2 linked regions of the Sinorhizobium fredii USDA 257 genome follow. The protein of the gene in region 1 interacts with the protein of each later gene in a pairwise test. Links are inferred from orthologs where the notes say so. Each region holds a gene or a part of one and is shown in the gene's direction. Other genes may lie near its edges.

Region 1 (3,805 bases):
GAGCTATACTTCCTCGTCATCCGCCGAGGACATGCCGCCCTCCTTGGCGATCTCATAGGCAAGCTTTCCGCGCACGGCCGATTGGACGAGCTGCAGCGCGCGGTAAAGGTTGGATTTGCCGACGCCGTTCTCGCCGATGAAGAGGTTGACCCCGGTCAGATCCATGCGGATCGATCGCAGCGAACGGTAGTTCTCGGCAAGCATCGAGCGCAGCAAGCATGGACAAGTCTTAGCCGATCGGCGGCGCCACAGAACCATCAGGTCCCGATTTTCGTTTCTTCGGCAGAAGCGCGGGCAGAAAACTGCATAATCGGCTTAGCCAAAATGGGGCAGTGCGTTGAAAACGGCGTCGCTATCGCGCGCAAGCTCGAGGACCGTATGGCGCTCGAGGGAGCGGGTCACTTCCATCGGGTCGCCATCAAGCGCCTCCGGAGGGATGAGATTGCCGACGCGAAAATCGAAAAGGTCGCCCTTCTTGTTCAGGAGCTCATGGAACACCGTCATGTCGCGCAGTTCCGTCGACCATTTGGCGAACCAATAGAACAGTCCGGAATTGCGCGCGCTCATATGCACCGGCAGGATCGGCAGGTTGTACTTGCGGGCAAAGCCGACGGCAGAGCTTTTCCAGGGGCGTTCATTGAGGCGCCCATCGGCCCAGTAGGCGATGCGACCGGACGGAAAGAGCACGGTTGCCTTACCTTCCTCAATCGCCCGGTTGGTGACCTGCAAAGTCTCGCGCGCCTTGAGCTTGCTCTTGTATTCCTCGCGCCATTCGACGGGGATGACCATCTCGACGAAACGTGGATTGACGCGGATGGCGTCGCGATTGGCGAAGAACATCATGTCGGGGCGGCGGCTCTTCAAGAGATCGAAAACCGCAATGCCGTCGGCGATGCCGGTCGGGTGGTTGCTGACGAGGAGAAATCCACCTCGTGCCGGAATCCGCTCCGCCTTGTCGACGCGGATGTCGAGATCGAGCAGCGAGCTCAAGTGTTCGAAAGCCTGGAAGCCCGGCATATTGGCGACGGAATTGGCGAACTCGATCGCCTTGCGGTAGTTGAGCAAGGTGTGGAGAAAGGGCCGCATCACCGGCCACAGAGGATGGCGAACGATCTTCTGGCCGCGCTCGGCGATCAGCGTGTCGACGATATGACCGGGCCGCCCCTGCGAGACCAGCGCAACTGCCTCTGCAAAATGCGCCAGCGCGCTCGCCGAATCACGTCTCGCCATGGTCCCATCCGCCGTTGCTGACCGAAGATCGCAATTCAATATGATCGAAGAATGACAAATTCCAAGAGGATGTTAGCGAAAACATAAGGGCCCGGCGGCATGCTCGGCAATGGAAAACAGTCAAAGAGCGATCGTCGGACCGACAATGAACGAACTTCTAGTGATAGGCCATCCCGAGGTGATGGCGGAGCGTCAGCGGTGGCTTGCAAACCTTGCCGAAGAACGCCGCCTGGCCGACAAGACGATCGAGGCCTATGAGCGGGACACGCGGCAATTCCTGGCCTTTCTAACCGGGCATCTCGCCGGACCGCCCCGGCTCGCAGATATCCGCACGCTCAGGCCGGCCGATCTGCGCGGCTTTCTCGCCCAGCGCCGCAAGGCCGGCGCCGGCGCGCGCACGCTTGGGCGCGGGCTTGCGGGGCTGCGCTCATTCCTGCGCTACCTCGAGAAAAACGGCCTTGCCAACGCCGCCGGCGCCGGTGCCGTGCGCTCGCCGAAACAGCCGAAGTCGCTGCCGAAGCCCTTGACCGATCGGGATGCCCTGAAGGTCGTGACGGCGGATGCGCAGCTTGCCGAGGAGCCGTGGATCGTCGCCCGCAACGCGGCCGTGCTCACCCTCCTCTACGGCTGCGGATTGCGCATATCGGAAGCGCTCGACCTGACGCCCGACGATTTTTCAGGGGCGGCGTCGCTGCGCGTCACCGGCAAGGGCGGCAAGACCCGGATCGTCCCGCTGATCGCCGCGGCGATGGAGGCGGTGGCGACTTACCGGAAACTCTGCCCCTATCATATTGGCTCTGGAGAGCCGCTCTTCCGCGGCGCTCGCGGCGCCAAGCTGCAGCCGGCGATCATCCAGCGCGAGATGCAGAAGCTGCGCTCTGCCCTTGGCCTTCCCGATTCGGCGACGCCGCATGCGCTGCGCCATTCCTTCGCGACTCATCTGCTCGCCGGCGGCGGAGATCTCCGCACCATCCAGGAACTGCTCGGCCATGCCAGTCTCTCGACGACGCAGGTCTATACCGGCGTCGATTCGGCACGGCTGCTGGAAATCTATGATCGAGCCCATCCGCGCGCCTAAAAGGGGCAAGATCCAAAAACGCTCACGCTTTTTTTCATCCGGCTCTACAATCGCCAGGCTCGCGCGTTAACCAAGCGCGTTAAGGAAGCTGTGACGGAGGGGGCTTAGTGTCACACTCATGATGACGATGACCAGACCCGTTCGCGATTTCGCGGCCAAGGCGGCCGACGGCCTGTCGTGGCTGATCGCACTCATGCACGTGCTGTTGGCCGCAAGCCTCCTCGCAGCCTTGCTCTCCGTCTCGGAGGCCGAGGCCGCGGAAGGCGACGACTGCGGTGGCAGCAATATCCTCGCAGGTCTCGAGCGGTCCGATCCGGCCCGTCTGGCGGCGATACGCCGCGAGGCGGATGCCGTACCGAACGGCAAGGGCCTGCTCTGGAGGATCGAAGGGCAAGGATTGGCGCCGTCCTTCCTGCTCGGCACCATGCATGTGACCGATCCGCGCGTGCTGGCCATGCCCGCCGGCGGCGCGGAAGCCTATGCCGGATCGCGGACCGTCGTCGTCGAATCCGACGAGATCATCGACGAGAGAAAGGCGAGCGCCGCCATCATGATGCGCCCCGATCTCACCATGTTCGCCGACAACCGGACGATTAACGATTTCCTGGAGCCGAAGGACCGAGCACTTCTCGAAAACGGCCTCAAGGCGCGCGGCATTCCCCTGCCGCTGGTCGCCAAGATGAAGCCCTGGATGATCGCCAGCTTCGTCGCCCTGCCGGCCTGCGAATTCAGCCGCAAGGCTGCGGGCGCATCGTTCCTCGACAAGAAGCTCGCCGAGGATGCAGTGAGCCAGGGCAAGACGCTGAAGGGACTGGAAAGCCTGGTCGAGCAGCTTTCCGCGATGGATTCGCTTCCCGTCGAGTGGCATCTAAGGGCGCTGATCGACACGCTCGCGCTCGGCAAGACGATCGACGACGTGCTGGCGACGATGACCGACCTCTATCTCGCCGGCGACACCGGCATGATCATGCCGATGATGCGGTCGGTGGCCGAAAAGATCTCGCCCGGCGATCTCGGCTACGCCGATTTCGAGCAGCGAATCATCATCGATCGCAACCGGATCATGTCGGTGAGGGCTGAACCCATCCTGAAACAGGGCAACGTCTTCATGGCTGTCGGCGCGCTGCACTTGCCGGGCAAGGAAGGACTTGTCGAACTCCTGCGCCAGCAGGGCTTCACCCTCACGCCGGTCAACTGACCGGCCGGCGCGCCGGTTCGTTGACTTGAGCGAGCAAGGCCGGAACGATCGCCTTGTGAAAGGGCGTGATCGCGGCGAGATAGAAATAGCCGAACAGGTTCCTGCGGCGCACCAGCGTCGTGACGCCGATCACCTGGCTGTCGGCCGGCCCGTCGTGCACCTCCACGACGATCCGGAAATCCAGATGCCGGTCGTCGAGGCCGAGGACCATCTCTCGATCGCTGCCGCTGAGGATCGGGAAGGCACCGACGAGGCTGACATCTCCGGACGGGGCGCCGGCCTTGAGGCCGAGCGGCGCA
Region 2 (3,080 bases), 3.4 Mb from region 1 along the record:
GAGGAAGCGCGGATACTCGGTCTCGAACCAGTTGCGGGTCTCGGTCGAATAGCGCAAGTAGCCGCCGGTCTCGCCATGGATCCAGTCCGACATGTCGATCCATTTGGTGATCTCGTCAGGGCGCTTGCGGTACCAGGGCAGGTATTCAGAGAGATGGCCGTTGCTTTCGGTCGAATAGACGCCGAAGCGCTTCAGGACGTCGATTCTGAGCTTCTCCTGCTTGGAGAAGACCGGATGGGCCTCGAAGGCGGCAATGAGCTCGTCCTTGCCGATCTTGCGGCCGTTGAGGCGGACGTCGATGAACCAGGTCTGGTGGTTGATGCCGGAGCAGACATAGTCGAACTCGCCGTCCTTGGCGCCGAGGATCTCGGCGATCTGCTCGGCGCCGTGCTGGACGCCGTGGCAGAGACCGACAGTGTCGACCTTTCCATATTCAATCGCCGCCCAGGTGTTCATCGCCATCGGGTTGGCATAGTTCAGGAACTTGGCCCCGGGCTCGGCGACCTCGCGGATGTCCTTGCAGAAATCGAGGATGACCGGAATGTTGCGCTGGCCGTAGAGAATGCCGCCGGCGCAGATCGTGTCGCCGACGCATTGGTCGACCCCGTATTTCAGCGGAATGCGGATATCGTCCGCATAGGCCTCGAGGCCGCCCACCCGGACGCAGCTGATGATATAGCGAGCGCCTTCGAGCGCTTTGCGTCGATCTGTGGTTGCCGTGACGCGTGTCGGAAGATTATTCGCCTCGACAATCCGGTCGAGGATCGTCTTGATCATGCCGAGATTGTGCTCGCTCAGATCCGTCAAGGCGAACTCGACGTCGCGGAGCTCCGGCACGGACAGGATGTCGGTGAAAAGCTTCTTGGTGAAACCGACGCTGCCGGCGCCGATAATGGCGATTTTGAAGCTGCCCATTTTCGTTTATGCCTCCTCGCAATGGCGATCTTCGCGCTGTAAGGGTAAAATCAATTCATCGAATTGATCCGGCCGCATTCGGCGGGCCGTCCTCACCGAAAACCCTTGCTTCAAACGCCGGTTAGCCGTGCGTCTTGCGCGATCTGTGGTCATTATGTGTATAATCCGGAGCGCGACTAGAGAGGGATTGTGCTTTCATGGGTAATTCTGTGCTGCAGCATTTGATCGACCGCGGGCCGGTGATGCGGACAGTTTCGCTGCCGCGGGGAAGACAGAGCCTGCATACGATGCCGACCAGCACCGGCTACGAAATCAGAACCGACGGCAGCTACGACTGGGACGGGCGCAAGCGCGGCCAGACGCCGTTCACGGTGCTGCAGCACACGATCGGCGGCGCCGGAAACCTGCGCTACGAACAGCGCAGCTTTCGCGTGCGTGAGGGCGACACGCTGCTCCTGCTCGTGCCGCACAATCACCGCTATTGGCTGGAGGACGGCGGGCGCTGGGAGTTCTTCTGGATCTCGATGAACGGCGAGGAGGCGCTGCGCATCCACCGCTCCATTCTCGCCGTCACCGGCCCTGTCCTGAAGCTGCAGCCGGAGACGGTCGAGCACTTGGCCGACTGCAGCCTCCGCCTCATTGACGGCGGCGAAACGCCCGGACGCGCCTCGGCGATCGCCTATGAGGCGGCGATGACGCTCTATGACGACGTCTTCGGATCGCATCCGGTCATCAGCGAAGAGTACCGGAAGATGCAGCACGTCATCGACCACATCCTGGCGAATCTCGAAAAGCCGCTGCCGGTCGAAGAACTTGCCCACGTCTCCGGCTTGAGCCGCGCCCACTTCTCGCGCGTCTTCGCGGCAAGCGAGGGCATGCCGCCCGCCGAGTTCGTGCTGCAGAAGCGGCTGCAGCGGGCGGTGAAGCTCTTGACCAAGACCGCGGACCTGCCGGTCAAGGAAGTGGCCATCCTGTCCGGCTTCGAGGACCCCAACTACTTCGCCAAGGTCTTCCGCCGGGTATTCGGCGCGAGCCCGACGGAGTTCCGCACCACCGGCATGTATGCGAGCGTGCCGGCGAAAACCACCAAGATAAGCGAATCGGTTACAACGCTGGCTGCGGCTTGCGATTGAAATCTTCGCGATAAAATTTTACTAAACACAGCGCACGAAGTACGTGGCTGACTGGCGGGACCTAAGGGAATGGTGACAATCAAGGAAATCGCAGCGGCCGTCGGCGTCTCTTCGGCGACCGTGTCGCGGGTTCTCAACTACGATCCGACACTGTCGATCTCCACGAAGAAGCGCCAGGCGATCATCGAGACGGCAGAAGCGCTCAATTACGCGACGCCGCGCAACCGCAGCCGGGCGGCTCAAGGTGTCGGCGTCGGGGTCAAGCTCGCCCTCGTGCATTTCCTCGAGCCGGCCCAGGAACTGGCCGACCCCTATTACGTCGGCGTGCGGCTCGGCATCGAAAGCCGGTGCCAGGCACTGAAGAGCGAAATCGTCAAGGTCTTCCACACAGGCAGCCCCCCGGAGGCGGCGATCCTCGAGGGCGCCTCGGGCGTCGTCGCCGTCGGCCACTACTATGGCGAGCAGCTCGAATGGCTGCGCCGCCACAGCCGCCACCTCGTCTTTGCCGACTACGCGCCGGCCGGAGATGCGGACGACAGCGTGTTGAGCGACGTCGCGATGGCAATGATCCGGCTCCTGGAAGCGGTTCACGGCATGGGCTATCGCCGGATCGGCTTCATCGGCTGGATCGATGCTTTCCACGAACCCGAAAACATCCATTCGGAGCGCCGTTGCCGTACCTATATCGAGTGGATGGTAAAGGCCGGGCTCTACGATCCGGCTCTGTGCATGGTCGAGCGGATGACACCCGACAGCGGCTACGCGCTCACCAAGGCGATGTTGTCGAAGCCCAATCCGCCGAAGGTCCTGATTACTTGCAACGACAACATGGCGCTCGGCGCCTATCGGGCCATTCGCGAGATGGGCCTCAGCATCCCAGAGGACATTGCCGTGGCGAGTTTCAACGACATTCCCGTTGCCCAGTTTCTGGGGCCGCCGCTTTCCACGGTGAAGATTCCGGCCGAACTGATCGGCGAAACCGCCGTCGACCTGCTGCTCGAGCGCCTTTCCGGGCGCGAGGTTGCCAAGAAG

What was found. Proteins that work in one complex are often made in the same cells at the same time.
Region 2: the proteins of USDA257_RS27160 (region 1) and USDA257_RS11015 interact in binary tests that used the Escherichia coli proteins (3 or more experiments, as listed by UniProt). The link is inferred for Sinorhizobium fredii USDA 257 from one-to-one orthologs.

What each region holds. Positions count from the first base shown.
Region 1 is NC_018000.1:5,781,613-5,785,417, forward strand. The notes cover bases 395-3,341. They hold USDA257_RS27160 (tyrosine recombinase XerC), read left to right. Parts: upstream 395-1,375; coding sequence 1,376-2,308; downstream 2,309-3,341. Other genes in these bases: USDA257_RS27155 (GNAT family N-acetyltransferase), read right to left, coding at 395-1,230; USDA257_RS27165 (TraB/GumN family protein), read left to right, coding at 2,427-3,341. In the rest of the region: more of USDA257_RS27155, read right to left, coding at 316-394; more of USDA257_RS27165, read left to right, coding at 3,342-3,506; USDA257_RS27170 (DUF2867 domain-containing protein), read right to left, coding at 3,499-3,805. UniProt on the Escherichia coli protein: Site-specific tyrosine recombinase, which acts by catalyzing the cutting and rejoining of the recombining DNA molecules.
Region 2 is NC_018000.1:2,382,734-2,385,813, reverse strand. The notes cover bases 110-3,080. They hold USDA257_RS11015 (AraC family transcriptional regulator), read left to right. Parts: upstream 110-1,112; coding sequence 1,113-2,048; downstream 2,049-3,080. Other genes in these bases: USDA257_RS11010 (LacI family DNA-binding transcriptional regulator), read left to right, coding at 2,118-3,080; USDA257_RS11020 (alpha-glucosidase/alpha-galactosidase), read right to left, coding at 110-915. In the rest of the region: more of USDA257_RS11020, read right to left, coding at 1-109. UniProt on the Escherichia coli protein: Transcription factor that regulates the expression of several genes involved in the transport and metabolism of L-arabinose. Functions both as a positive and a negative regulator.